DNA from 2 places in the Methylorubrum extorquens genome. Region 2 is predicted to be linked to the other one. Evidence: predicted binding sites of a transcription regulator. Region 2 holds the regulator's gene; the other holds the start of a gene.
What was found. Region 2 encodes LexA, which represses DNA repair genes until DNA is damaged. Its sites were predicted from a motif close to TGTTCNNNNTGTGTTCNG; they were not measured.

Region 1: J2W78_RS19735 (PA0069 family radical SAM protein) is a predicted target of LexA. The motif match lies at 8,349-8,366, and genes of this name have one in related genera.

The regions. Positions count from the first base shown of each region.
Region 1 covers NZ_JALJXF010000001.1:4,218,099-4,232,651, forward strand. Annotated here, with positions in the region: gene fchA (methenyltetrahydrofolate cyclohydrolase) at 1-153, opposite strand, end outside; gene J2W78_RS19705 (NADP-dependent methylenetetrahydromethanopterin/methylenetetrahydrofolate dehydrogenase) at 288-1,154, opposite strand; gene J2W78_RS19710 (D-2-hydroxyacid dehydrogenase) at 1,301-2,245, opposite strand; gene J2W78_RS19715 (aminotransferase class V-fold PLP-dependent enzyme) at 2,409-3,617, opposite strand; gene J2W78_RS19720 (UDP-2,3-diacylglucosamine diphosphatase) at 4,271-5,083, shown strand; gene J2W78_RS19725 (glycosyltransferase family 4 protein) at 5,109-6,185, shown strand; gene J2W78_RS19730 (ribonuclease HII) at 6,315-6,965, shown strand; gene J2W78_RS19735 (PA0069 family radical SAM protein) at 7,186-8,328, opposite strand; gene J2W78_RS19740 (hypothetical protein) at 8,489-9,010, shown strand; gene J2W78_RS19745 (hypothetical protein) at 9,042-9,224, opposite strand; gene rpmG (50S ribosomal protein L33) at 9,481-9,648, opposite strand; gene panB (3-methyl-2-oxobutanoate hydroxymethyltransferase) at 9,863-10,687, opposite strand; gene J2W78_RS19760 (thioredoxin family protein) at 11,115-11,510, opposite strand; gene J2W78_RS19765 (rhodanese-like domain-containing protein) at 11,542-12,129, opposite strand; gene J2W78_RS19770 (quinoprotein dehydrogenase-associated SoxYZ-like carrier) at 12,147-12,962, opposite strand; gene J2W78_RS19775 (quinoprotein relay system zinc metallohydrolase 2) at 13,004-13,936, opposite strand; gene J2W78_RS19780 (TetR/AcrR family transcriptional regulator) at 14,123-14,553, shown strand, end outside.
Region 2 covers NZ_JALJXF010000001.1:1,064,539-1,079,091, reverse strand. Annotated here, with positions in the region: gene gltX (glutamate--tRNA ligase) at 56-1,480, opposite strand; gene J2W78_RS05360 (ComEC/Rec2 family competence protein) at 1,652-3,910, shown strand; gene lexA (transcriptional repressor LexA) at 3,904-4,626, opposite strand; gene J2W78_RS05350 (DUF1236 domain-containing protein) at 4,792-5,004, opposite strand; gene J2W78_RS05345 (hypothetical protein) at 5,026-5,739, shown strand; gene J2W78_RS05340 (MFS family transporter) at 6,121-7,476, shown strand; gene J2W78_RS05335 (3-keto-5-aminohexanoate cleavage protein) at 7,538-8,362, opposite strand; gene J2W78_RS05330 (tartrate dehydrogenase) at 8,376-9,455, opposite strand; gene J2W78_RS05325 (hypothetical protein) at 9,595-10,056, opposite strand; gene J2W78_RS05320 (aldo/keto reductase) at 10,167-11,045, opposite strand; gene J2W78_RS05315 (hypothetical protein) at 11,126-11,851, opposite strand; gene J2W78_RS05310 (methyl-accepting chemotaxis protein) at 12,048-13,979, opposite strand; gene J2W78_RS05305 (Do family serine endopeptidase) at 14,423-14,553, opposite strand, start outside.

The sequences.
Region 1 (14,553 bases), 3.2 Mb from region 2:
GTATTTCTTCTTGCCGATGGTGAGGTTGCACACCATCGAGACCAGCGCCGCGCCCATGGCGCCGGAGATCGCGGCGGCCCCGCCGCCGCCGGGGGTGGGAGCCGAGCTGGCGAGCCCGTCGAGGAATGTTTCGATCGTCTCGTTCGCGGCCATGGGTCCCTCCCCTGTCGGTTCTTGTTGATTCACCGAGGTGGCGCCGAAGGCCGGCGCCACCTCAAGTTCTTGTTTTTGCATCGTCCCGAAAGACGGCAACCATTTTCGGGACGATGTCCTAGGCTATGAAGCCGTCAGGCCATTTCCTTGGCGAGCTTGTAGATCTCCTCGGCGTCGAAGACGCCCTCGCTCGACTCGAACAGCTTGGCGATGCAGGCGCGGTGCAGCTTGAGCTTCAGGCCGCCGATGCCGAGCGCACCGAAGGCGCGCTTCCCGCCGTACTCCTTGCCCTTGTCGGTCGCGTCGATGCCACCGATGCCGAGCGGCGGCTGGGCGTTGTAGTCGGCCACGATCTCGATCGAGGCTTCGTTCTGCCAAGTCGCCTGCGGCAGCAATTCGAGGCCGATCGCGCCGGCGGCGAAGACGAGATGGGCGCCTTTCACCGCTTCCGAGCGCGAGGCGTCGTCCGGCGTCTCGGCCGCGGTGACGTTCACCTTGAAGCGCTTGTTCACGGAATCGGCCGCGGCCTGCGCCTTGTCGAGCTTGCGCCCGCACAGCACGACCTCGGCGCCCTCGCCGGCCAGCAGCGCCGCGGAGCGCATGCCGACCGGGCCGGTGCCCGCGAGCACCACGGCTTTCTTGCCCTTCACCGAGCCACCCGCCGCCTTGACGACGAGCGCCACGCCCGCCGCGGCGGTCGTGTTGGAGCCGTTCGAGTCCAGCATGCAGGAGACGCGGAACGGTCCGAAGAAGCGCTTCTTCACCGCCTCGAACACCCGCTCGCCAGCGGCCATGTCGCCGCCGCCGACGAAGATCGCCGTCGACTGCTTCTCTTTACCGCCGCGGGTGTAGATCGTGCCGTCGACATAGGCGCCGACATTCTCGGGCGTGACGTTGCCGTAGCCGGCGATGTGGTCGGCACCGCCGTCGTAGCCGACGACGACGTCGAACACGCTCGGGGCGGCATCGGTGTCGAACTGGAAGAGCAGCTTCTTGGACATGATTCCTCTGGCCGGTTGTTCATGGGCCGCCGTGACGGGTCACGCGGCACGTCCGTAGGGAGGATAAGCCCAGGGCCATCCGGCCCCGATCGTCCTCGCCCCTGAGATGTTTCTCATAGCGCGGCCCCGTTTGGCGCCGCAGCCACTCACGCCTCTACGACGTTCTGCGGCTTGCCCGCGACGTAGGCCTCGACGTTGTCCACGAGCTGGTCGGCGAGGATCTGCATCGCCTCCTTGCTCGCCCAGGCCACGTGGGGCGTGACGATCAGGTTCGGCAGGTCGGCGTCGCACAGGATGTTGCCGTCCTTCGGCGGCTCCTGGGCCACCACGTCGAAGCCGGCGCCGCCGATGGTGCCGTCCTTGAGCGCCTGGAGCAGGGCCGCCTCGTCCACCAGCCCGCCGCGGGCGGTGTTGATGAGGATCGCGGACTTCTTCATCTTCTTGAGCTGCTCGGCCCCGATCATGTTCTTGGTGTCGGGGGTCAGCGGCACGTGCAGCGTGATGACGTCGGACTGGGTCAGGATCGTATCGAGATCCACGAGCCCATCCTGGGGGAACACGTCGAAGGCCAGCACCTTCATGCCGAGGGCTTCCGCCCGCTTGGCGATCGACTTGCCGAGCGCGCCGTAGCCGATGATGCCGAGCGTCGAGCCGGCGATGTCGTAGATCGGGTAATCGAAGTAGCAGAACTGCTTCGACTTGTTCCAATCCCCCCGGCGCACGGAATTCGCGTAGGGGACGATCGCCCGGCGCAGGGCGAACATCAGCCCGACCACGTGCTCGGGCACGGTGTTGAAGGCGTAGTTGCGGATGTTGACGACGGTGATGCCCTGCGCCTTGGCAGCAGCCTTGTCGACGACGTCCGTGCCCGTGGCGGCCACCGCGATCAGCTTCAGGTCGGGAAGCTGCTTCAGCGTGTCGGCGCGCATCGGCACCTTGTTGATGAGCGCGATCTCGGCGCCCTGAAGGCGCTCGACGATCTCCTCCGGCGTCCAGGTCGACTCGTATTCCTTGTACTCGTGCGGGAAGTTGAATTCGCGCACGGTCGCGTCGAGCGACTCGCGATCGAGGAAGACGACTTTCTTTGTCATTCTGGACCCCTTCCGGATCGACCGGCGGGCGTAACGCCGGCCCCGTTTCCTCACTGTCTCGAAGCGTCTCCCGCGCAAGGTCCGGCAAGCCGGATCGTCCGCGGGGCGCCCTTCTCTACTTGGCGGAAGCGGCGCCGTTGGAACCGGCGCCGCTCACCAAAATTCAGGCCTTGGCGAGGGGGTTCTCGCGCAGGTAGCTGGAGGCGGCGGCGACACCCGAACCGGGGGTCACGTTCACGCCGTTGTCGATGAGCGACATCTCGGCACCGGCGATCGCGCCGAGCAGCGAGAGTTCGTTCAGGTCACCGACGTGGCCGATGCGGAACACCTTGCCCGCGACCTGGGACAGGCCGGCGCCGAGGGCGAGGTTGTAGCGCACATAGGCGTGCTTGATGATCTTGGCCGCATCCACACCTTCGGGCGCCAGGATGGCAGTGACGGTGTCGGAGTTCCACTCCGGCGACTTGGCGCAGGTCTTCAAGCCCCAGGCCGCGACGGCTTGGCGGGTCGCCTCACCGAGCACGGCGTGGCGGTGGTAGACGTTCTCCAGGCCTTCCTCGAACAGGCAGGCGAGCGCCTCGCGCAGGCCGTAGAGGAGCGGCAGCGGCGGGGTGTAGGGGAAGTAGCCGGTCGGGTTCTGCTTCTTCTGGTCTTCCCAGTCGAAGTAGACGCGGGCGAGCCGGTCGTTGCGGCCGGACTGGCCCTCGGCAGCCTTGAGCGCCTTCTGGCTGACGCAGAGCACGCCGAGGCCGGCGGGTAGCATCAGGCCCTTCTGGGAGCCGGCGATGGCGCAATCGACCTTCCACTCGTCGGCCTTGAAGGGCAGCGAGCCGATGGACGACACGCCGTCCACGAACAGCAGGGCCGGGTGGCCGGCGGCGTCGATCGCCTTGCGCACGGCGCCGATGTTGGAGGTCACGCCGGTCGCGGTCTCGTTATGGACCACCATGACGGCCTTGATCTCATGGTTCTTGTCGGCGCGCAGGGCCTCCTCGATCTTCTCGGGCTTGGCGCCGGTGCCCCACTCCTCTTCCTGGACGATCACGTCCAGGCCGAGGCGCTGGGCCATGTCGATCCAGAGGTGGCTGAACTGACCGAAGCGGGCGGCCAGCACCTTGTCGCCGCGGGCGAGCGTGTTGCTCAGCGCCGATTCCCAGATGCCCGTGCCGGAGGCCGGGAACAGGAAGATCGTGCCTTCGGTCGAGCCGAACACCTTCTTGGTGTCCTCGAACAGCGGCTTCGTCAGCGACGGGAAATCGACCGAGCGGTGATCCTCGGACTGCACCGACATGGCGCGCATCACCCGGTCCGGGATGTTGGTCGGGCCGGGAACGAACAGGTGGTTGCGTCCCGGACGTCTCGTTGCCGCCATGAGAATTTCCTCCAATTAAGTCGTTCTGGGCAGAGCGGCCCTTCGCGGCCGCGATCCCGCCCGATCCTGATGGCGGGCGCAAGCCCGCCGCGAAACGTCGTTCAGTCCCGCCGCAAGGCCGCGCGCAAAGATGCCTTCCGCCGGCCGGGACCGTACCACTGCGATGTCGGATCGTTGACCGTCCCGGAGCGGCGAAGCGGCCGTCGTGCCGCCCGCGTCGCGGCGCGTGCAGCCGCGCCGGTCGCCTCCAAAGGACAGAACCCTCGATGCGTCAGCCCAGCGCCGCATTCAAGCGCGCTCCTGCTGCGTGTCCAGCGCTCCCATCCGTCGCGGCCATTCCCACACCTCTGCCGGGTGCTGCCGCGCATGCACGAGGCACGCACGGCGGATGACCTTGGCTGCCGTTATGCCTCCCCCGCCGGGGAATGGAAAACGGAAAAAACTGAACTGAAAAACAAAAAGATTTTCGTATGCGCCGGCCGCGGGCGGGGTCTGCGGCACGCCGTGGGCGGGCGCGATGCCCGAAACCGGGAAAGGCCGGCCGGAGCGCGGAAGCGGGGCAGGTTGATGCACCCCGCCGTCATCAAACTGAGATCGGAATGCGATTTGGCTCTCCCGCATCGCGATGCGGTTGTGAGGAGCCGGAGGCGCCCGTGTCCCAAGATCCGGAATCGACCATCCGCGTTCGGACGCTCTTCCTGTCCGATCTGCATCTCGGCACCAAGGGCTGCCAGGCGGCCCTGCTGCTCGACTTCCTGCGCGACGTCGATGCCGACACGATCTACCTCGTCGGCGACATCGTCGACGGTTGGCAGCTCCGCTCGGGCTGGTACTGGCCGCAGGCGCATAACGACGTGGTGCAGAAGCTGCTGCGCAAGGTGCGGAAAGGCGCCCATGTCGTCTACGTGCCGGGCAACCACGACGAGTTCCTGCGCGACTATATCGGCATGACCTTCGGCGGCATCGAGATCGCCGACAGCCGGGTCCACGTCGCGGCCGACGGCAAGCGCTACCTCGTCATCCACGGCGACCAGTTCGACATGGTGGTGCGCCACTCCAAGTGGCTCGCGCATCTGGGCGACTGGGCCTACACCTCGGCGCTCGCGGTCAACACCGTGGTCAACCGGGTGCGGCGTCGCCTCGGCCTCGCCTACTGGTCGCTCTCGGCCTGGGCGAAGCTCAAGGTGAAGAACGCAGTCAACTTCATCGGCCAGTTCGAGACCTTCCTCGCCACGGAAGCCCGGCGCCAGGGCGCGGACGGGGTGATCTGCGGCCACATCCACCACGCGGCCCACCGCGAGGTCGAGGGGCTGACCTACCTCAACACCGGCGATTGGGTGGAATCCTGCACCGGCATCGTCGAGCATTACGACGGCCGCATGGAGGTGCTGCACTACCCGACCCTGCTGCGCGAGCGCCGTGCGGCGGAGAGCTTCGAGCCCGAAATCCGACGCGCCGTCGCCTGACCTTTCCCCCACACACGAGACCCGCATGAGGCTGCTGCTCGCCACCGATGCGTGGCACCCGCAGGTCAACGGCGTGGTGCGCTCCGTGGAGCGCATGGCCGAGGCCGCCGCCGGCCTCGGCGTCGAGGCGCTGATGCTGACGCCGGCCGACTTCCCCTCCCTGCCGATGCCGGGCTACCGCGAGATCCGGCTCTCGCTGGTCACCCGCGGCCGGGTGCTGTCGCGCTGGAAGCGGCTCGCGCCGACCCATGTGCACATCGCCACCGAAGGGCCGATCGGCCACGCGGTGCGCGCCGCCTGCCTGTCACGGGGGCAGGCTTTCACCACGAGCTACCACACCCGCTTTCCCGAATACCTCGCCGCCCGCGCCCCCGTGCCGGAGGCCTGGAGCTATGCGTGGCTGCGCCGCTTCCACGCCGCGGCGAGCGGCACCATGGTCAGCACGCCCTCTCTCGAACGGGAACTGGCCGGGCGCGGCTTCACCCACCTGATGCGCTGGACCCGCGGCGTCGATACCGACCTTTTTCGCCCCCGCGATGAAGAGACAGAAGCCGGCCCGTTGCGCGATCTGCCGCGGCCGATCTTCCTCTCGGTCGGCCGGCTCGCGGTCGAGAAGAACCTCGCCGCCTTCCTCAGCCTCGACCTGCCGGGCTCAAAGGTCGTGGTCGGCGACGGGCCGGATCGGGCGCGGCTCGAGGCGCTGGCGCCGGACTCGCATTTCCTCGGTGCGCTCACCGGCGAGGCGCTGGCGCGGGTCTATGCCAGCGCCGACGCCTTCGTGTTTCCGAGCCTGACCGACACCTTCGGCATCGTCCTGCTAGAAGCGCTCGCCTCGGGCCTGCCGGTGGCGGCCTATCCCGTGACCGGGCCCCTTGACGTGATCGGTGGCACCGGCGCGGGCGCCCTCGACGCGGACTTGCGCACGGCAGCGCTCGCCGCGCTCGCGATCCCGCGAGAGCGCTGCCGGGCGGAGGCGATGCGCTACACCTGGGCCGAGAGCGCCCGCCAGTTCTACGACAACATAGCGACCGCCCACGCGCCCGGATCGGCTCGGCGTTCCGCCCGCCATCCGAGCGGCGCCCCGCTGCCGCGCCCCGGCTGAACGACGCCGACCTTCCGGCGGGACCGATCGGATGCCGCCGGATACTTTTTCAGTGTGGTCCCCCTTGTCCGCCGGGTTTTGACCCGCCCCGGGATGACCGGCGACCGCGAGAATGCGAGGGTCCGCGCCATGGCCCTTCGACCGAAATCCGTCAAAGCCCCGCGCCCTTTCGATCCGGCACTTGCCGCGACCTATCCGGCGGTGATCGGCTGCGACGAGGTCGGGCGCGGGGCCCTGTGCGGTCCGGTAATGGTGGCGGCCGTCTGGTTCGACCCCGTCGCCTTTCCGCCGGAGATCCTGGCCCGGCTCGACGACAGCAAGCGCCTGGACCATGCCGCGCGCGAGGCGCTGACCCCGCTGATCCGGGCGCATGCGCGGGTTTCGCTCGCGGCGGGCTCGCGGGCGCTGGTGGACCGGGTGAACGTGCGCGGCGCGACCCTCGACGCCATGCGCCGGGCGGTCCTGGGCCTCGGGCTCGACGCGACCGTGCTGGTGGACGGGCGCGATCCGGTTCCCGGCCTCACGCAGGGCTGCCGCCCGGTGATCGGCGGAGACCGCCTCGTGCCGCAGATCGCCGCCGCCTCCATCGTCGCCAAAACCGTTCGCGACGAGATCATGCGTCGTCTGGCCTCGCGCCACCCGGCCTATGCCTGGGAGCGCAATGCCGGCTACGGCACCGCCGCCCACCTTGCCGGCCTCACCGCGCAGGGTCGCAGCCCGCACCACCGGGTGAGCTTCACGGGGCGGTTCGAGGCCGCGCGCGCCCTCTCGGACGCGTGACGCGGTTGGATCGCTGCGTGTCCCGTTGAGCCCCCCTCTCCCCGCACGCGGGGAGAGGCCCATGGCCACCCCGTCTTGCCCATGGGAAGCGGAGGCGCAGCCGCAGCGGCGGTGAGGGGGCGGCTCAGGATCAGCCTGTTCCGGCCAAGCCCCCTCACCCTCGGCTGCCGTCTCCCCGCACGCGGGGCGAGGGGATGCGCTCGCCCTCCCCCGAGACTCCTCAAAACAAAGCGAGCTGGTCCCCTGCCCTCTCCGGCCGGCGAAACAGCTCCGTCGTCTGGCGCACCGGTTCTTCCGGATAGCCGAGGCGGCGCTTGGCCAGGGCGAAGCGGCGGCGGATCAGGTCGGCATAGGGGCCCTGCCCGATCATGCGGGTGCCGAAGGCGGCATCGTAGGCCTTGCCGCCGCGGGCCCCGCTCAGCAGGGAGAAGACGTGCGCCTTGCGCCCCGGATAATGCTCCGAGAACCAGTCGCCGACCAGTTCGTCGAGTTCGTGCGGCAGGCGCAGCAGCACGTAGTTGGCCTCCCGCGCGCCCGCCGTCCGAGCCGCTTCGAGGATCGCCTCGATCTCGTGATCGTTGAGCGAGGGAATGACGGGTGCAGCGATCGCCATCACCGGCACGCCCGCCTCACTCAGGCTCCGGATCGCCTCCAGGCGCTTGCGCGGATGCGGCGCGCGCGGCTCCATGCGGCGGGCGAGATCCGGATCGAGGGTGGTCACGGAGATCGCCACCTTCACGAGACCCTGCGCCGCCATCTCGGCGAGGAGATCGCGGTCGCGCAGGATCAGGTTCGACTTCGTGACGATGCCGACGGGATGGCGGAACCGGGCTAGAACCTCCAGCACGGCGCGGGTGATGCCGTGCGTGCGCTCGATCGGCTGGTAGGGGTCGGTCGCGGTACCGAGCGCGATGGTCCGCGGCCGGTAGCCCGGCGCCGACAGCTCGCGCTCCAGCAGGGCGGCCGCATCGGGTTTCGAAAACAGCCGCGTCTCGAAATCGAGACCCGGTGAGAGCCCGACATAGCCGTGGTTCGGCCGGGCGAAGCAATAGACGCAGCCGTGCTCGCAGCCGCGATACGGATTGATCGACCGGTCGAACGAGATGTCCGGCGAGGCGTTGCGGGTGATGATGTGGCGGGCGCGTTCCGGCGTCACCTCCGTACGCCGGACACGTTCCGCCTCCCCCGGCCAGCCATCGTCGAAGGTCTCGTGCCGGGTCGCCTCGAAGCGCCCCTCCGGGTTGGCGGTCGCCCCGCGACCGCGCCGTGCCTCCGGCGCGACCGGGGAACCGCCTTGTGAGAAGCCGGTCGGCTTTCCCCGAAGCGGCGTCTGTCCGTTCCCCACCCCGAACCCCACCGTCATGCCATGCTCGCGTTCTTCATAAGAACATAGCGCGAACATGAAAAGCGGGGATGCACAAGTTTCGTGCAGGTGAGGGCTTTGTCCGTCCTCCGGGGCCGTCGAAGGCGAGGGCAGCGCAACGAGTGCTTTGCGAAGGCGGAAAATCGGGTATTCGCCCCCCATGATCTCCGGCCTCATCCACGTGGCGCGATCCGCCGACCCTGCCGCGATCGAGTGCCTCGCCGACACGCTGAGCGCACTCGTTGCGGGCGTGGCGGCCGGGCTCGTGGGCGACGCGGTGATCGTGACGGCGGAGGCCTGCCCCGCGCTGGAGACGGTGGCCGAGGGCAGCGGTGCAACCTTGGTCGTGCGCCCGCCCGGCGCCAACCCGTGGAGCGCGGGCGCGCGGGCGGCGCGGCGCGAGTGGCTGCTGTGCCTGGAGCCGGGCGACATCCCGGCGGAGGGCTGGATCCGCAGCCTCGACCGCTTCGTCGGCACGGCGCGGCCGGACATGGCGCTCGGCCGGATGCGACGGGCATACGGTGCTCTACCGGCTCGGATCGCCGCGCGAGGAGAGAGCGTGGTCGGCGCGCGCGGACCGCGGGCGGGCGATGTGGTGCGGCGGGAGCGGGTGCTGGCGGGCCTGCCGTTCTCGCCCCGCCTCAAGGTGCGGATGCTGACCGCCCGGCTCGACCGCGCCTGAGCCCGCGACCGGCCACGCCTCGGCGAGAACGTCAGCTCACCCGGAACCAGGCCGGGGCCGAGCGCAGCAACACCACCAGAGCGGTCGCCACCAGGGCGGCCCCCAGGGTGATTTCGGCTGAATGCGCGTAGCCGGACCGTTCCAGGACGGTGGCGGCCGAGGCAATGGTGAGGCCGATACCGGCCGGAGCGAGGCAGCTGGGCAAGGCGTTCATGCGCCGACCCTAGACGCGATCGCTTGCGCGAGCGTTACGCCGGGCCGCCCTGATTCTTCAGCACTCCGTGAGGATGGGTCGATGCTACAAGGAAGCGGGTGCCGGAACGCGAAAAAGCCGCCCCGATGCCGGAGCGGCCTTGCCGCATCGCTTCCCAGGGAAGCGGACGCTTGGTATCTCGCCCCCGGCTGCACCGACACGCCCCGAAGGCGGTCGGGGTCCGGGATTTGGGCGAGACCGGCTTACTTGATCTCTCTTACTTGATCTTGGCTTCCTTGAACTCGACGTGCTTGCGCGCGACCGGGTCATACTTCTTCATGACCATCTTCTCGGTCTGCGTGCGGGAGTTCTTCTTCGTGACGTAGAAGTAGCCCGTGTCGGCGGTCGAGACGAGGCGGATCTTGACGGTAACGGCCTTGGCCATGGCGTGGCGCTCCTAAAGCGGGTCGAGGGGCGATTCGCTGGTGGCGGCGCCAGCGCGGGCGAAACGCAAAAGGCCGGGAAGCCCCGGCCGAATTCCGGCGCGGTCAATGCCCGATGGGGGGCGTTTCGTCAAGCCGGACTGTGCCTGCGCAGGCGGGCGCCAGCGATTGGGGCCGGCCGAAACCCAGGGTGATCGCTCTGAAGCGATGGCCTTGTCACCGCGGCGGGTAGGTGTGCCCCTCGGCCGGGAAGCGGCCCGCCTGCACCTCATCGGCATAGGCGCGCACCGCCTCCTCGATATGGGCGCGCAGCGAGCCGTAGCTCTTGACGAAGCGCGGTACCCGGTCGCTCAGGCCAAGCATGTCCTCAAGCACGAGGATCTGCCCGTCGCAGGCGGCGGTCGCGCCGATGCCGATGGTCGCCGCGCGGATCGTCGGGTCGGTGGCAATGGCCCGCGCCACCGGCTCGACGATGCCTTCGAACACGATGGCGAAGGCGCCCGCATCGCTGATCGCGCGGGCATCGGCCCGCAGGCGGTCTTCGTCGCCGGCCCCGTGCCCCTGCACCTTGAAGCCGCCCATCGTGTTCACCGATTGGGGGGTGAGGCCGATATGCCCCATCACCGGCACGCCGCGCTCGGTCAGGAAGGCGACCGTCTCGGCAAAGCGCGCGCCGCCCTCCAGCTTGATCGCCCCGGCGCCCGTTTCCTTGAGGACGCGGGCGGCGTTGAGGAAAGCCTGCTCGCGGCTCGCCTCGTAGGAGCCGAACGGCATGTCGACCACGACGAGGGCGCGGGAGGTGCCGCGCATCACGGCCTGGGCCTGGAGAATCATCATCTCCAGGGTCACCGGCAGGGTCGATTCCATGCCGTGCATGACCATGCCGAGAGAATCACCCACCAACACGAAGTCGCAATAGGCATCGACGATGCCCGCCGTGTGCGCGTGATAGGCGGTGAGCGCGATGATCTTGCGCCCCTCGGCCTTGCGCTTGATCAGATCGACCGCCTGGAGACGGCGCGTTTGAACGACCTGCGACATGGCTCGTGATCCGGAGTCTGGCGTTCCCGGGGGCGCCCATCGGATCGGGCGCGGCGTGCGGAACGCCTCTATAAGCCCGATCGCGCCGCCCCGCAGGGGGCCTGTAGGTCGGTTCCGGTGGATCGGACGCGAAGTGTCACGACGAGAAGGTTCACCCGGAGGGGCCTGCCTTCTCCTGCGGCGTTCCGGCTCCTTCACGCAACGACCGCCGAAAGCGGCGGCCGGCAATCAACGTGAAATGCGCTTCGGTCGTCCCGCTCGCCCTTTTTCGGGCGTTTCCTCCCTAGACTTCGGACCGCCTCCGGGTCCGCCGTTTTTCCGCCACATCCAAGCCGGTGTCAATGGCGTAGCCTGAAGATCGAGGCGATTGAGATTGCTCGAAATTTAGACTCTTGAGCACACTTGGCCGAATCATGGCAAAAACGTGTCAGAGCGCTTTTTCGAGGAGCTGCTCGATCCATTCGGGTTGGGTCTCGCCGACCGAGCGGGCAACCTCAGTGCCGCCCTTGTAGACGATGAGCGTGCTCTGCATCTGCGCTCCGAACCGGCGCACGAGTTCGCGCTGCGTGTCGAAGTCGATCGTGAAGACGGCGAGCGTCTTGAAGCGCGGGTCGGCGGAGAGCGCGGCCAGAATCGGCTTCTGTGCGCGGCAGATCGGGCACCACGGCGCGGAGATCTGCACGAGGATCGGCCGCCCCGCCGCCTGCGCCGCCTCGAAGGCTTTCTGGTCGTAGGCGGCGGACTCGGCGGCCTGTCCGGCACCGGCCCAGCCGCCGGCCAGGACGGCCGCCGCGAGGATGAGAACGTTCCGGCGGTTCGTCATCGGTGTCCTCACGGCCTCTCAGCTCAAAGGCTCAGCGCTGGGGGGCGCGCGCGCTGTCGACACGCGCCCAGGCCGGATCGGGCTTGGCGACGGCGGTGTCGTGATCGTCCTGCCAGCCCTCGACGCCGGGGGGGAACCAGTGGACGCGGCTATAGCCGGCCGCGACCAGCCGCTTGCCGGCGTTCCAGCTGCCCCAGCATTCCGGCCGGCAGAAGGTCACGACGGGCTTGGCCTTGTCCCCGCCCGTCAGCTCGGCGACGCGCTTGAGGAAGGCTTCCTCCTTCTCGGGTGCGAGCGGGGCGCCGCCCGCGCCCGGCATCCAGACTGCGCCGGGGAGCGAGCGGTGGGTCGGCAGCCAGGGCCGGTCGGCGGGCAGGCCCTCGGGCCGGCGGTCGGCCAGCACCACGTCGATGAGGACCGGCCCTTGCGCCAGCAGGCCCTCGAGCCCCTTCAGATCGATGACCGTCGCGCCCTTGAGGGTCGCCGGGGTGTAGCCCTTCGGCGGCCCGGTATAGAGCCCGTCCGGCTCCGGCACGTTGACCGGCGAGTCGGCAGGGCCGGCCGCGCCGAGCATCAGGCCGAGGGCGGCCAACGCCGCGGTTCTGGCGATCACCCGCATGCTCTTCCCCATCGGCGTCAGTTGCTCGCGGACGGAACGGGGAAGGTCTGCGCCCAGCGCCCTTCCTGGTTGTCCGAGGCCGTGACCTTGAGCGACCCCTGTCCTTCCGGCTTGAAGGCGAAGTTGATGACCGGGTTCGAGGCGATGGAGATGTCGCCGTCGAGGTGGAACACGAGCGTGTCGCCGTAGGTCACGTCGAGCGCCTGGATGTAGCGGGCCGGGGTGTAGTCGCGGGTGAGCTGGTTCATCTGCATCCCCGAGAAGTTCGGATGGCGCACCATCAGCGTCGCCTCGGCCGGCTTGCCGGGCTGGACGTCGCCGACGAACTTCATGCGCATCTCGCCCATGCCCTTCATCGCCTCCTCGTCGCTCATGCCCATCGGCGCCGAGCAGCCGCCCGAAGCTTTGACGAACTTGGCCGATTCGAGGAGCCGCCCGTCCTTGGTCTCCACCACGGCGTGGACGTTGGTGTAGTTGTTCACCCGCACCCGCATCTTGATCTCGCCCGGGTCGGCGGCCGGGCCGAAGGTGAAGTGCGCCGCGTAGGGCGACGGGTTGTCGTCGATGATGAAGTAGAGGCCCTTCACGCTGTCCTTGTCGGCGAGCGTCAGGCCGATCGGCACCAGGGCGGCGTCGAGGGCGCGAGCGGGCGCGTCGATCTTCACGGCGCTGTCGCTGGCCTCGACCTTCCGGTCACCGAAGATCGACGCCTTGATCTCGGTCCAGCGGGCGGCGCGTTCCTCGTCGGTATCGGTGGCGCCGGCCAGCACCGGGGCGGGCGCGAGCGCCGCCGCGGAGAGGGTCAGGCCGAGGGCGAACATCAGGCGTTTCATGGCGCGTTTCCTTCCTTGAAGTCCCCCGAAGCGGGCGGCGGTCATTCCCATTCGAGTTCTTGGTAGGCCTGGGTGACGTTGCGGCCGTTATAGGTGTCGAACAGCGCCCAGTTGTCCTTTTCCCCCAGCGCGACGGTCTGCACCGCGGCCTCGATCGGCACGCCGGAGGCCACCGCCTTGCGGGTCTCGTCGCGCAGTGCCGAGAGATAACGCGCGAGATCGGCCATCGCCGGCGCGAACGCGACCCGCGTCGGGCCGTGGCCCGGCACCGCGTCGGCGGCGCCCACCGCCTTCAGCCGTTCGATCTCCTTGAACCAGCCGAGCAGGCTGCCGTCGAGCGAGGGGATACGGCCGACGAACAGCAGGTCGGCGGGGAACAGTAGCCCGCTGCCGGTGTCGAGCATCGACAGGTCGCAACTCGTATGCGCAGCACCGTGGGCGGTGAGCTGGAACGTGCGGTCTCCGAGATCGATCTCGGCGTGATCCTTCACCTCCATCGTCGGGTAGACCACCTCGCCCGCCGCCGCCTCTCCGAGGATCTCGACGAGCCGCTGGCGGTAGAACGCGCCCCGGGCATCGAGCGCACCGCGCAAGCTCGCATGGCCGACGAAGGTGGGGTTGTCGCCGCGGAAGGCGGTGGCACCGAAGACATGGTCGGGATGCACGTGGGTGAGCATCACGTAGCGGATCGGCTTGTCGGTGCGCCGGGCGATCTCCCGGCGCAGCCACTGCCCGTCGGCCAGGCTGCCGCCGGATTCCGTCACGAGCACCCCGTCGCGCCCGATGATGAAGCCAATATTGGCGATCCCATCAGCGTTCGCCGGTGTCGCTTCTGCGTCGGGCCCGCGCCGGATGAAGGTGCCGGGTGCGACCTCCTCCATAGTCATGGCATCGACGGCAAAGCCCGCCCGCGGCAGGCAGCACAGGCAGAACCCGCCGAACAAGGCCGCGCGGCGTGTGACGGGGGCGCTCATCGCCCGTCTCCGCCGGACTCGTGACCCTGGCACGTCCGTGCCGCCATCTGCCGCTTCCTCCCGCTGATTTTGTCGATATAGTGCAAACCATCTAGTAGGTAGATTTTTGCGCCGTCAAGTGCCACCATCGCGAAACGAAGGGGTCCATCGCGGGCACGTGATCGGCCCGATACGAACGGACGGACGATGAGAGACACGCGCGCATCGCTCCTCAGCGAGGCCGAGATCCTGGTGCGCGGCCGGGGCTATTCCGGCTTCAGCTACGCCGACCTCGCCGAGGCGGTCGGCATCCGCAAGGCAAGCATCCACCACCATTTCCGCACCAAGGAAGCGCTCGCCCAGGCGCTGATCGAGGCCTACGACGCGCGCTACGACGCGGCGCTCGACGAGATTTCGGGCGCGACCAGCGACGGGGTCGCCCGGATCGAGGCCTATGGCCGGCTCTATCTCGGTGGGGTCGAGCAGGGGCTCGGCTGCCTGTGCGCGGCGCTCGCCGTCGAGTTGGAGACGCTGCCCGAGGCCCTGCGCCGCGCCATCACCGCCTTCTTCGAGAAGCACATCGCTTGGCTCGCCGGCGTGATCGAGGAGGGCCAGATCTCCGGCAGCGTCCGCGCCGG
Region 2 (14,553 bases):
GGCTCGGCCGATGCGTCGAGAGGGCTTATGCGTTGATCCGTCGCGTGGCCGGCCTTTAGGCCGGCAAGCGATCCCGGAGGCGGGCGAGTGCCTCGTCCCGGCCGAGCACGGCCAGGACGTCGAAGACCGGCGGCGAGGTAGCGCGCCCCGTCAGCGCCGCCCGCAGGGGCTGGGCGACTTGGCCGAGCTTGACTCCCTGACCGTCCGCGAACTGGCGCACCGCAGCCTCGGTCGTCGCTGCGTTCCATTCCGGGAGGGCTTCGAGCGCCGGCAGGAGCGCGCGCAGCCGCTCGGGCGCTTCGCCCGCGAGCAAGGCTTCGGCCTTGGCGTCGAGAGCGAGCGGGCGCGGGGCGTAGAGGTAGTAGGCGCTGTCGAGGAGTTCGACGAGGGTCTTGGCGCGCTCCTTCAGGCCAGGCATCGCCGACAGGACTTTTTCGCGCAGATCCGGCGTCAGCTTGGTCGGCAGGCCCCGCTCGGGGCCACGGACCGGCAGGATCGCGTCGATCGCATCCACCAGCACCGAATCGTCGCTGCCGCGGATGTAGAGCCCGTTGAGGCTTTCCAGCTTGGTGAAGTCGAACCGCGCCGCCGAGCGGCCGATCGCCTTCAGGTCGAAGGCGGCGATCATCTCCTCCGTGGAGAACACTTCCTGATCGCCGTGGCTCCAGCCGAGCCGCACGAGGTAGTTGCGCAGCGCCGCCGGGAGGTAGCCGCGGTCGCGATACTCCTCGACGCCGAGCGCACCGTGGCGCTTCGACAGCTTGGCGCCGTCCGCCCCGTGGATGAGCGGGATATGCGCCATCGCCGGCACGTCCCAGCCGAGCGCCCGGTAGATCTGGCTCTGGCGGGCGGCGTTGGTGAGGTGGTCGTCGCCGCGGATCACTTGGCTGACGCCCATGTCGTGGTCGTCCACCACGACGGCGAGCATGTAGGTCGGCGTGCCGTCGGAGCGCAGCAGCACGAGGTCGTCGAGGTCTCGGTTGGCCCAGGTGACGCGGCCCTGCACGGCGTCCTCGACCACGGTCTCACCGTCGCTCGGCGCGCGCAGGCGGATCACCGGCTTCACGCCCGCGGGCGCCTCGGACGGGTCGCGGTCGCGCCAGCGGCCGTCGTAGCGCGGGGCACGGCCCTCGGCACGGGCGGTCTCGCGCATCTGCACGAGTTCCTCGGCGGTGGCGTAACAGTGATAGGCGTTGCCCGAGGCGAGCAGGCTCTCGGCGACCTCGCGGTGCCGCTCGGCGCGGGCGAACTGGTAGATCACCTCCCCGTCCCAATCGAGGCCGAGCCAGCGCATCCCGTCGAGGATCGCGTCGATCGCACCTTGCGTCGATCGCTCCCGGTCGGTGTCCTCGATGCGCAGCAGCATCCGCCCGCCGAAGCGGCGGGCGTAGAGCCAATTGAACAGAGCCGTGCGCGCTCCCCCGATATGCAGGAAGCCCGTGGGTGAGGGCGCAAAGCGCGTGACGACCGGTGACGACATCGGCTGCTGGGAGGCTTCTTCTTGAAAAAGTGCGGGATGGCGCGCGTGCGGCCGCGGCCGGTCTCTGCGGGCGTGTAGCACGAGCGAGCGGATGCGTTAAGAATTCGTCACGATTGCCCGCCGCGCGGGCATCGCAGGTCTCGGAGCGCGGCGGGGGGCGGCAGGGGGCGCATGGCAGGGGGCAGCGGCAGGGCGATGCGCGGGGCCGTTCCGGCCCTCCTCGCCGGCCGCGTTCCCGCCCCCGCACAGCTCTGGCAGGCCACTCTCGACGGTCTGCGCGGCAGCATCGCCCGCGAGGCCGAGCAGCGGCGGCTGTTCCCCTGGCTCGCCGTCGCCTTCGGGGCCGGCATTCTCGTCTTCTTCACCGCGACCGATGGAGAGCCGTCGCTGGCTGCGCCGCTGATCGCAGCGGGGCTCTGCCTTGCGGTGACGCTGTTTCTGCGGGCGCGCCCGGTAGCGCTCGCGCTGATGCTCGGCCTTGCCGCCGTCTTCCTCGGCTTCGCCGCGGGCGTCTGGCGCGTCGCCTCCGTGGCGGGGCCTGTGCTGACCCGCGTCACCATCGCGCCGCTCGTTGGCTTGGTCGAAGGGCTCGATGAGCGCGAGGGCGGCGCCCGGCTGATCGTGCGTGTCGAGCGATTCGGCGATCTCGATGCGGAGCGCCGTCCGCGCCGGGTGCGGGTCTCCTACCGTGCCGCGCAGGCGGTGCGGCCGGGGGACGCCATCCGCGCCACCGCCCGTCTCCTACCGCCGCCGGAGGCGGTGCGGCCGGGCGGCTACGACTTTGCGCGCGACGCCTACTTTCGCAGAATCGGTGCCGTGGGCTCGCTGGTCGGCAAGGTCGAGGTCGGCCCCCCGGCCGAGCCGCTGGCCCTATCGCTGCGGTTGACCGCCGCCATCGACGCGGCCCGCAACGCCTTCACCCGCCGCATCACCGACGCGATCGGCGGACAGGCCGGCGCGGTGGCGGCGGCTCTCGTCACCGGAAAGCGCGGGCTGATCTCCAACGAGACCAACGACGTGCTGCGGGCGGCGGGGATTTATCACGTCGTTTCGATCTCTGGGCTCCACATGGTGCTCGCGGCCGGCGTCGTGTTCTGGCTGGTGCGAGCCGGTCTCGCCCTGGTGCCGGTGCTCGCCCTCGCCTGGCCCATCAAGAAGATCGCGGCGGGTACGGCGATGCTGGGCGTGACCGCCTACTGCGCCTTCTCGGGTTGGGATGTCGCCGCCGAGCGGGCACTGATCATGACGCTGGTGATGCTCGGCGCGATCCTCGTCGACCGCCCGGCGCTCAGCCTGCGGAACCTCGCCCTCGCGGCGATCCTGGCGCTCGCCCGCGAGCCGGAGGCGCTGCTGGGCCCGAGTTTTCAGATGTCGTTCGGCGCGGTGGCCGGCCTCATCGCCTGCGCGCCGCTCATCGACGGGCGGGTCTTACGAACCGACAGCTCGTCTCGGATCGCGCGGGCCGCCTCATGGGTGGCGAAGGCGGTGGTCGGAACGCTTGCCACGACGCTGGTGGCGCAGCTCGCCACCGCACCGTTCGCGACCTACCACTTCCAGACCGTGCAGCCCTTCGGCCTCGTCGGCAACGCGCTGACTCTGCCGCTCGTCTCGCTCGCGGTGATGCCCGCGGCGGTACTCGGCATGCTGGCCTACCCCTTCGCCCTCGACCGTCCGGTCTGGTGGCTGATGGGGCTTGCGGTGCGCGGCATGCTCGAGATCTCCGCCTGGATCGCTGGGTTTGGGCAGGCCACCGTCGTGCTGCCGGCCTTCGGGACGGGTGCGCTGATGCTGCTCGCCGTCGCCCTGCTGCTGGCAACACTCCCCGTATCGCGGCTGCGTCTCCTCGCCCTCATACCGGCCGGGCTTGGAATCGCCCTCGCCGCGAGCCCGATCCGGTACGACATCTATATCGATCGGGATGGGGCGGGCGCCGCGGTCCGCGGCAAGGACGGCCGCCTCGTGGTCCTCGGACGCCCGCCCGGCTTCGTACTCGAACAATGGTTGAAGGCCGACGGTGACGGGCGCCGTCCGGAGGCCGCGACCGGCGCCGACGGTCCGCGCTGCGACCGGATCGGCTGCACCCTCACGGCGGTGGACGGCCGTGCCGTCGCCCTCGTCACCGACAAGCGCGCCTTCGCCGAGGATTGCGCCCGGGCCGACATCCTCATCAGCCGCTTGCGTGCCCCGCCGGGCTGTGCCGCGCCGCTGATCGCCGACCGGGCATTTCTGGCGGCGCGGGGGGCCACCGCGATCCGCCTTGGAACGACAGGGCCTGACATCGTCACCGCCCGCGGGGCCGATCGGCCGCAGCCCTGGCAGCCCCGGCCTTCCGGCCCAACAACGCCGGCAGCCCTGTCGGACTCCCAACCTTCCTACGATCCGAGTGCGGCGGATCCGTCAGACCCGCCGCACGCCGAGAGCCCTCAGTAACGGCGCACGAGGCTCACGAGCTTGCCCTGGATGCGCACCCGGTCGGGACCGAGCACGCGGGTCTCGTAGGCCGGGTTGGCGGCTTCCAGCGCGATCGACGAACCGCGGCGGCGCAAGCGCTTGAGCGTCGCCTCCTCGTCATCGATCAGCGCGACGATGATGTCGCCGTTATTGGCGGTCTCCTGCTTGTGGATCACCACGAGATCGCCATCGAGGATGCCGGCCTCGATCATCGAATCGCCGCGCACTTCCAACGCGTAGTGCTCGCCGCCCGCCAGGAAGTCGGGGGACATCGAAATCGAATGGCTCTGGCTCTCGATCGCCGAGATCGGAACACCGGCAGCGATCCGGCCCATCACCGGCACCATCACCGACTGGCCCTTGCCGTCATGGGCCTGAAGCATGGCAGGCTTCGGCGCGGCAGGCTTGGCCGAAAGGCCGCCCTCGACCACGCTCGGCGTGAAGCGTCGCGGCTCGGACGATGCGGGCTTGGCCGCCGGCATATCGGGCATGCGCAGGATCTCGATCGCCCGCGCCCGGTTCGGCAGACGGCGGAGGAAGCCGCGTTCTTCCAGCGCCATGATAAGGCGGTGGATACCGGACTTGGATTTCAGGTCGAGCGCGTCCTTCATTTCGTCGAAGGACGGCGGCACACCGCTCTCCTGCATCCTCTGCTGGATGAACTGGAGCAGTTCGAGTTGCTTGCGGGTCAGCATGCGGCACCTGCTGTCGAGCGCGGGCCGAGGGCGCCGCAGAATCGTTGAAAACAAAGCACGAACAGCCTAGACGTTCCTCTCCTGTTCCGCAAGCATACCTCGGGAAGCGAAAGAGGCGGCGGAGCTGTCGCCCCGCCGCCTCTCCGGTCGTGCCGTGCAGCCGGATCAGGCCGGGATCACGTCGACGATCTCGTAGGTGTCAGGATCGATGATGACGATGTCGTCCCCGACGAGAATGAATTGCAGACCGCGATAGGCCGGCACCACCGAGAGAATCGCTGGGGGTAGCGGGTGCAGCGAGACCGAGCGCGGGATTGCCGTGCCGACGCGGACGGCGAAGTTGACATTCGTGACGGCGCGAACGCTGGAACGGGTGATCGACTGGCGGAACTCGCCGCGTTGCGTCGAGCTCAGGTTCTTCGAAGCGCCCCGCGCCTCGGTGGCGGCCCCACGACCACCTCGCTCGCCGGCACCGCCGCGTTCACCCGCCGCATCCCGCCCGCCGCGCTCGCCGGCCCCATCTCGGCCGTCACGCCCGCCGCGCTCGCCCGGCCCGTCTCGTCCGTCCCGTCCGCCGCGCTCGCCTGCGCCGCCGCGGTCGGTCTGCCCGGACTCGCGGTTGCCGCGCTCGCTCGGCTGTTCGGCACGGGCCGGGCCACCTTCGCGCCCGCCACGGACACCCGGCTCTCCACTCTCGCCGCCGCGCGACGCGCCACCGGGTGCCCCGCCGCTCTCGCCGCCACGGGTCCCACCGACATCGGCGCCCCCACGGGCACCGCCTGCGCCGCCGGCCTCGCCCGCGCCGCCCCGTGCTCCGCCGGCCGCACCGCCACCCGCGCCGCCCGCGCCTCCAGCGCCTCCACCGGCACCGCCTGCGCCCATCCCGGCACCTCCTGCGCCAGCACCACCGCCGCCGGCCCCCCCGGCCCCAACACCGCCGCCGCCGCCGCCGCCTTGAGCGAGTGCGGTTGCCGCGCCCAACATCAGGATCGCCGCCGTCGCCGTGCTGCGAAAGAGTTTCGTCATGTTCCGTCCCTGTTTCTTCTCAGCGACCGACTTGGTGCCGAAGCCGGGGACGCAACGGCAAACGTCGCAAAACCGTTCCCGGAATAAGCTCTCCAGCTTGTTCTTCGGGAAAACCGTGGGGTTGCACGAATGGATACGCTTGAGTCTTTCGGCGTCCGAAAGTCAGGCTGTCATGTGCTTGGGAAGACTGAGACGGGGGAACCGCGCTTGAGCTGACCCTCGTGCCGCCCGGGCCTCTCTCCCCCCGCACTGGGAAGGCCCAGGCACGGTGGCCGGCAGGGCTTGCCGCCTGCCATGCCGGAACGAGGGCCCATCGTTCCGATCGATCCAAGCCTTTGTGCGCAACGTTCCCCGGCATCTGTCATGGAATGGCCGCCGACCGCGTCGGCGCGGGGCCCGTCTCGGGTAAATACCGGCCTCTGATAAACGCTCACGGCCGCTCAAGGGCCGGACCATCAGGGGAAACGCATGCTGGAGACCAGCGCCACCGCGCCGCCGCTCGACGAGGCCGCCGACCGCCGCCGCCGCATCATGGCCATCGTCGGTTCCTCGTCGGGCAATCTCGTCGAGTGGTACGACTTCTACTGCTACGCCTTCTTCGCCCTCTACTTCGCCCCGGTCTTCTTTCCGGAGGGCGACGACACGGGCCAACTCCTGAAGTCGGCCGCGGTCTTCGCGGTGGGCTTCTTCATGCGGCCGATCGGCGGCTGGCTGTTCGGGCGCATCGCCGACCGTCTCGGGCGCAAGACCTCCTTGATGATCTCGGTGCTGATGATGTGCGGCGGCTCGCTCGCCATCGCCCTGTTGCCGACCTACGCGACCGTCGGCCACCTCGCGCCGGTCCTGCTCGTCATCGCGCGCATGGTGCAGGGCCTGTCCGTTGGCGGCGAGTACGGCACCAGCGCGACCTACATGAGCGAGGTCGCGACCAAGGGGCAGCGCGGGTTCTTCGCCTCGTTCCAATACGTCACGCTGATCGGCGGCCAGTTGCTCGCCTCGCTGGTCCTCGTCGTGCTCCAGAGCTTGCTCACGGCCGAGCAACTCACGGCCTGGGGCTGGCGCATCCCCTTCGTCATCGGCGCGCTGGCCGCGGTGGTCGCCCTGTTCCTGCGCCGCTCGCTCTCCGAGACGATGAGCGCGGAGAACAAGGATTCGAAGGAAGCGGGAACCCTCTCCGGGCTTCTCAAGCACTGGCGGGCCTTCGCCGTGGTGCTGGCCTATACGGCCGGCGGGTCGCTGTCGTTCTACACGCTCACGACCTACATGCCGAAGTACCTCTTCAACACCGCCCATCTGGACAAGGTAACCGCATCGAAGATCACGACGGTGGCGCTGTTCGCCTACATGGTGATCCAGCCCTTCTTCGGCTGGCTCTCCGACCGGATCGGCCGAAAGACGAACATGCTGCTGTTCAGCGGCCTCGGCATGGTGATGATCGTGCCGCTGATGACGGCGATCGGCACCACCACCGATCCGATCCTGTCCTTCGGCCTCATCATGACCGGGCTCGTCGTGATCAGCTTCTACACCGGCATCAGCGGCATCGTGAAAGCGGAGCTGTTCCCGACCCAGGTGCGTGCGCTCGGCGTCGGCCTGTCCTACGCGGTGGCCAACTCACTGTTCGGCGGCACGGCGGAGGCAGTCGCGCTCTGGCTCAAGCATGTCGGCGCCGAGAGCAGCTTCTTCTGGTACGTCGCGGTGATGCTGGCGATCTCGTTCATCGCTTCGCTGGTGATGCCGAACCCGAAGCGCCACGGCTATCTCGACGGGGACGGCACCGTCGAGGAGGCGCTGGGGCGCAAGACGAGCCCGGTTCTCGCCTGATCGGCGCGCGAGTGCGTCGTCCAGAGAGGCTTGAACCGCCTTTCGGGACGACGCCCTGGGCTCAGCCGAGGTGCAGGATCGCTCGCGCCTCGGCCGGTGTCGCCGGCCGGGCGCTGTGCTCGGCGCAGATTCGGGTAGCCAGACGGACAAGGTCGGCATTGCCGTCGGCGAGCCGCTCCTTCGAGAGTCGCACGTTGTCCTCCAAACCCGTGCGCACGCTCTGCGCGCCCCGCGACACAGCCCAGCCCATCACCGGGCTCTGAAAGCGGCCGATGCCGAAGGCGCCCCAGGTCGCGCCCGGCAACAGGCGCCGGGTCTCGGCCAGCAGGATGTCGAGCAGGTGCGGGTCGGGCGGCAGGGCGTTGCGGATGCCCATGACGAACTGCAGATGGGGCTCGGCGCCGATTAATCCCTCGTCCACGAGACGGCGGGCGTTGTGGATGTGAGTGAGGTCGAACACCTCGATCTCCGGGCGTACGCCCTCGTCCCGCATCCGCTGGCCGAGCGCCGTGAACGAGGCGGCCGGGTTCTCGTAGACGCCGTCGCCGAAATTGACGGAGCCGGTGGTGAGCGAGGCCATATCGGGCCGGTGGATCAGGCAGGCGCCCCGCTCCGTGGGATCGGGCCCCGCCCCGCTCGTCGAGAACTGGACGATCATGTCCGGGCAATGCCGCCGGATGCCCGCCTGCACCGCCGCGAACCGGTCGGGATCGAGGGAGGGGCTCTCGTCGTCCTCGCGGACATGGATGTGGGCGAGCGCCGCGCCGGCCTCGTAGGCGGCGTGGGTCGATTCGATCTGCTCGGCGGGGGTGATCGGCACGGTCGGGTTGTCGGCCTTGCGGGCGACCGAGCCGGTGATCGCGACGGTGACGACGACGGGTCTCATCGCGGGCGGTCCTTCAGCCCATCGCCTGTTCGACCGCGCGGCCGCAGGCCTGCGTGTCGGCGGTGCCGCCGAGATCGCGCGTGCGCAGCGTCTGCTCCGTGAGTACCCGCTCGATGGCGGCAACGATTTCGCCGGCAGCCTCCCGCTCGCCGAGATGCTCCAGCATCATCGCCCCCGACCAGATCTGGCCGATCGGGTTGGCGAGCCCCTGGCCGGCGATGTCGGGGGCCGAGCCGTGCACCGGTTCGAACACGGACGGGTGCAGGCGCTCCGGGTTGATGTTGCCCGATGGCGCGATGCCGATGGTGCCGGTGCAGGCCGGGCCAAGATCGGAGAGGATGTCGCCGAAGAGGTTCGAGGCGACCACCACGTCGAACCGATCCGGATTCAGCACGAAATGCGCGGTCAGGATGTCAATGTGGTACTGGTCCCAACGGATATCGGGGAAGCGCTCGGCGACGGCCCGCACCCGCTCATCCCAGAACGGCATGGTGATCGAGATGCCGTTCGATTTGGTCGCCGAGGTGAGGTGGCGCTTCGGGCGGCTCTGCGCCAGCTCGAAGGCGAACTTTAGTACGCGATCGATGCCGTGCCGGGTGAACACCGATTCCTGCACCGCGAATTCGCGCTCGGTGCCGGGAAACATCCGCCCGCCCGCGTTGGAATACTCGCCCTCGGTGTTCTCGCGGACGACCCAGAAATCGATGTCGCCGGGCTCGCGGCCGGCGAGCGGCGACGGCACGCCCGGCATCAGTCGCACCGGGCGCAGGTTGACGTATTGGTCGAATTCGCGCCGGAACTGGATCAGCGAGCCCCAGAGCGAAATGTGGTCCGGCACCCGCTCGGGCATGCCGACGGCGCCGAAGAAGATCGCATCGTGGGAGCCGATCTGCGCCTTCCAGTCCTCGGGCATCATCTGCCCGTGCGCTTCGTAGTAGTCGCAACTCGCGAAATCGAACCAGTCCTGCACGATCTCGAAGCCGTGGCGGGTGGCGGCCCGTTCCAGAACCCGAACGCCCTCCGGCACGACCTCCTTGCCGATGCCGTCTCCGGGAATCACCGCGATCCGGTAGCTGCGCTTCGTCCCGCCCATGCTCGTCGCCTCGTGTCCGCCCCCGGCGTCTCACTTGCGCCAGAGCCACGCGGCGTCAATGGCGGAAGGAGACAGGTGGTATCGATGCTATCGGGCAGCAGGCGTCAGGGTCCGGCCACGGAGGTTCGGGCGCGGTGGCTCAGTTGATCGAGCCGGTGGTCTCGCCTGGGCATGTCTCCTGAGCGCGGGCGCGCAGGACGCGCTTCAGGCGCAGCGACTGCGAGCCGTCGGCGCCGTGCAGCGTGCCGACCAGGGCGTCGGCTCCGGCCGTGCCGCGGAAGCTGACGAGACCGGCGCTCGTCTCGAGATGGAAGGCGACATCCTTGGTGCCGTCGTCGATCGAAACCGCGGTCTCGATCGGGGCCGGCAGTCCCGCCCCCTCGTAGACGAGGTTGTCCCCCTTGGGCCACCGCTTGAGCGTGATGCGCCGGCCGGCCTGCGCGCCGTCCGCCGGCATCGTGCAGAGGTCAGCGTAGACGTAGGTGCCGGAGACCCAGCTCGTGCGCGCCTCTGCCGGCAGGGTGGCGAGACCGGCGAGCGCCAAGCCAGCGATCAGACCACCGAGAAGACCGGAGCGTGCGAGGTGGCCGGCTGACGACATGTCGATCCTTCCTGTCCGGCACCGTGTCGGCGCCCGAAACGGAAAGGCTCAGGACCTGCCCGGTTCCGTCGCCACCTCGGTGCAAGGTGCGCGCCAGCACGTTCCGGGTCTCATATGCTGCCGCCCCGCCATGCCTCGCGGCCTGCCCGGTCGAGGACGGCGAAATCTTCGTCGCTCAGGGTGAGGGTTGCACCCGCGGCATTCTCGGCGAGGTGACCGGGATCGCCGGTGCCGGGGATCGGCAGCATCACCGGCGAGCGCTTCAGCAGCCACGCGAGCGCCACCGCGCCGCCGCTCGCGCCGAGACGCCCGGCAATCGATTCCAGAGCCGAAGCAGGGCCCGTCAGCGATCCCTTGTCGAGGGGCGCCCACGGGATGAAGCCGATCCCGTGCCGCTCGCAATGCGCCAGCACGGCCTCGCTGGTGCGATCGACGAGATTGTAGCGGTTCTGCACGCTCGCGACGGGGAAGAACTTCTGGGCGGCTTCGATGTCCTCGACCGACACCTCGGACAGTCCGACATGGCGGATCAACCCCTCCTCCCGCATTCGGGCGATTGCTTCGAACTGCACCTCGCGAGGGCAGTCCGGGCCGATCCGATGAAGCTGCCACAGGTCGATCCGTTCGAGACCGAGCCGCCGCAGGCTCATCAGCACGCATTGGCGCAGGTAATCGGGATTGCCGACCGGCCGCCAGATGTCGGGCCCGTGCCGCGTCAGGCCGCCCTTGGTGGCGATGACGAGCCCCTCGTAGGGATGAAGCGTCTCGCGGATCAGATCCTCGCTGACGAAGGGGCCGTAACTGTCGGCGGTGTCGATCAGGTCGATCCCGAGGTTGGGCACCGCCCGCAGGGTCGCCTTCGCCTTATCCCGGTCGGGCGGATCCCCCCAGATGCCGGAGCCGGTGACGCGCATGGCGCCGAACCCGAGCCGGTGGACGGTGAGATCGCCACCGATCGCGAAGGTGCCCGATGCCTCGACGCTCGCCATGCCCGTGTTCCTCTCGCAGCACTCCCGGTGACGGGAGAACCCGAAAGGCCGCCGCCGGGTCCGTCGGCGGCCAAGGGGCTTCAGAACTCGCGGATCAGCCGCATGGCCGCGACGAGCCCAGGGTCACGGTTCGTCTGGAACTCGATCCCGAGGCCGGCCTGGAGGCTCGTCAACTCCGAGAGCCGGCGGTGGATCTGGGGGATGACGAGGGCGCGGGTGCGGTCGTCCCCGGCGATGTCCTGCCTCAGGTTGAATTCGCACCCGAGTACCGTCTCCGGATCGAGGTCGTAGAAGAACGAATGGTTGAGAAGCAGCGAGGTCGGCCCGATCTGTCGGATGCCGACTTGCCGCAATCCGGCCATGCTCAACATGCTCCAGCGCGCGTCGAAGCGGTATCCGGAGATGTAGAGCAGGGAGTTGCGGACCGTCGCGCTGCCGCGCTCGACTTGGCCGATATACTGCCAGCCGTGGATCCAGCGCCCGCCCGCCCCCGTGCCGAAGGTGCCCTGGAGGGCGACCTTGACCTGCGTCAGGCGTCCGTCCTCGAACGGAAGCTCCAGCTCGAACGATTGACCATCCGCGTAGGCGTATTCGAGTTCGGGGGCCCAATCCGTCGTTCCCCGGCTCAGCGGACGCACCGTCAGGACGTTGACCTCGCGCTCCCCCGCCCGCGCCCCGAGCGGTCGCAGCAGGTCGAACACCATCGGTTCGGGAATGCGCGGACTCTCCGCCGCGAGCGGTTCGACACGGGCGATGGCCGGAGAGACGGCGCAGGCGGCCAGAGCCAGCGCGAGGCTGCGGATCATCGCTGCCCACGGGCCCAGCCCCGACGCGGTTCGGCCCGCCGCGAGGGCGAGCCGATCAAGGAAGCCGTGATGGGAGCGGGGCGGCACCGGTCTCACGGTCCGAGCATCTCGTCTACCAACGTCCGGCTCCGTGGCGGGACCGGACGTTGGTAGACGCTGATGGGCGGACCGCCAATCCGTCCGTGTCGCGGGACCGTCAGGCGGCCCGGATCGCGGCAAGAAAATTCTCGACCTCGCGCCGCACGTTCTCGGACTGGGTCGACAGTTCGGACGAGGCCATCATCACCTGCTGTGCGGCTGATCCGGTCTCGCTCGAAAGCGCCTGCACCTGCGCCACGCTCATCGACACGTCCTGGGTGCCGCGGGCGGCCTCGGATGCGTTGCGGGCGATCTCGTTGGTCGCGGCGGTCTGCTGCACGACGGTCGCCGCGATCGAGGCGGTGATGTCGTTGACCGAGACGATGGTCCGGCCGATCTGCTGGATTGCGCCGAGCGCCTGGGTCGAGGCGGCTTGGATCGCCGTGACCTGATCGGAGATCGCCTCCGTCGTGCGGGCGGTCTGCGCCGCCAGTTCCTTGACCTCGGTGGCGACGACCGCGAAGCCGCGGCCCGCCTCGCCGGCCCGCGCCGCCTCGATGGTGGCGTTGAGGGCGAGCAGGTTCGTCTGGCTCGCGAGCCCTGAGATCATCGTCACCGCCTCGCCGATCTTCTCGGCGGCGCGGCTGAGATGGCTCATCGAGTCGGTGGTCGTGCGGGCCTCGTGGCTGGCATGGCTCGCCACATCGTTGGATTGCTGGACGCGCCGCTCGATCTCGCCGAGCGAGGCGACCATCTCTTCCGCCGCTGCGGCGACCGTCTGCACGTTCACGGTGGCTTCCTCGGCCGCGGCGCTGGAGGCGACCGCCTGCCCGTTGGTGCTGTCGGCGACCTGCGTCATCGAGCGGGCGGTGCTGTCCAGTTCGGTCGCCGCCGAAGTCACGATGGCGATGGAGGCGGCGATCTTTTCCTCGAAGCCGCGCACGAGCCCATCGACACGGTCGGCCCGGCGCTGGCGGGCGGATTGCTGCGCGACCTGCTCCGCTTCCAGCTCGATGCGTGCCACGGCGTTCTGCCGGAACACCTCGACGGCCTCGGCCATCCGGCCCATCTCGTCCACCGCGTGCCGAGACGGCACGTCGATAGCCGTCTCACCCGCCGCGAGGCGGCTCATCGCGGTGGTCATCCCCGAGATCGGGCGGATCAGGCTGCGGGCGATCAGGAAGGCCATTGCCGCGCCGGTGGCCAGGATCAGGCCGAGCAGGATGAGCTGGACGGTCTTCGCCCGCGTCATCAGGGCGTTGCTCTGCTCGACCCCTTCCTGAAGCGCCGTCTCGAGCTTGCTGCGCACGAACAGGCCCGTCGCGTTGATGCCGTCCACCCTCGGCTTCAGCGTCTCCTCGAAAAACGCTTCGCTCTCGACGATGGCCTGGGAGGCGGCGACGATGCTGGTGTTGAGGCGGCTCAGAGTCTCGCCGACGAGCTGTGCCGTCTTCTCGTCGTCGGCGGTGAGATCGAGAGCCTTCAGTTTTGCCAGGGCGGCCTCGGCGTTGCCGAAGGCGTTGGCCGAGAGGGCACGGCCCTTCGGATCCTTGGTGGCGAGGAAGCGCCAGTTCATGATGCGGAACAGAAGGAGCGTGCGCTCGACCTCCACGGCCTGGGCGATCACTTCATCTTGGCCCGTGGCCCGCAACTGGGCGACGAGAACGCCGGAGGCCTTGGTCAGGTCGTCGCCGTTGGCGTAGACGCCGGCCCGGTTCTCGCGGATCTGAGCACCGAGTTCGACCAGCTTCGGCAGCGCCTTGCCGAGATCGGCCGACTGATCCCGAAGCCGCTCGTAGGCTTTGCGCCGCTCCGCGCTCGGTGTGCTCGCGATGAGTTTGTCGGACCCCTGCCGGATCGAGTCCAGCGACGCGAACATTCCGGTCGTGTAGTCGGGCGCCTGGGTCAGCCTGTACTGGGCCGCTTGGCCGATCAGCCGGTCGGACAGGCCGTTGATGGTATAGAGGGTCCGGGCCGCGGATTCGAGCTGCGCCCGCGCACGAAACATGTCGTCGAGACTGTCGAGCTGCGTGTAGGAGAACGCCCCCATACCGCAGGACAGGACGACCAACGCAGAAAAACCACCGTAGAGACGCGTACGAATACCGATTTTCATCGTGCTGCCGTCGAGACAAAAAGTGTTGTTTCGCTGTGCAGAACGATGTCTTTATGTGCTCTTAAAATACGATGCTTATGGCTCGGAAATCGGGCAGTTACGTAGACGGATCAGATAGATAACCTGAGGGTGCTCGAGTAACCTGAGAGAATGTTCCTGTGGTCGTGCGGGTCTCGTCGAACACGATCGACGCCTGTCGCAGGACTTGGCGTCGCGGACCGCGCCGTCCCCGCCGTTCGGTGAAATGCTGCCGGCCGGGCGCAGAGCGAGAGACCGAACGAAAAAATGCCCGCTCAGGGAGCGGGCACGAAGTCGGGAGGAGATGCAGTGCGGTCGGCGGGGCCGGAGGCGGTCCCGCCGTCGTTCGCGAGGGGAGATCAGCCCTCCTTCTTGCCGAGCGCCACGGCGACGAAGCGGGTCTGGCCCTTGGCGCTCTTCACCCGCATCAGCACGGCCTTGCGGCCGTTCGACTCGGCGGCGCGGATCTGCGCCTGGACGTCGGAGGGCT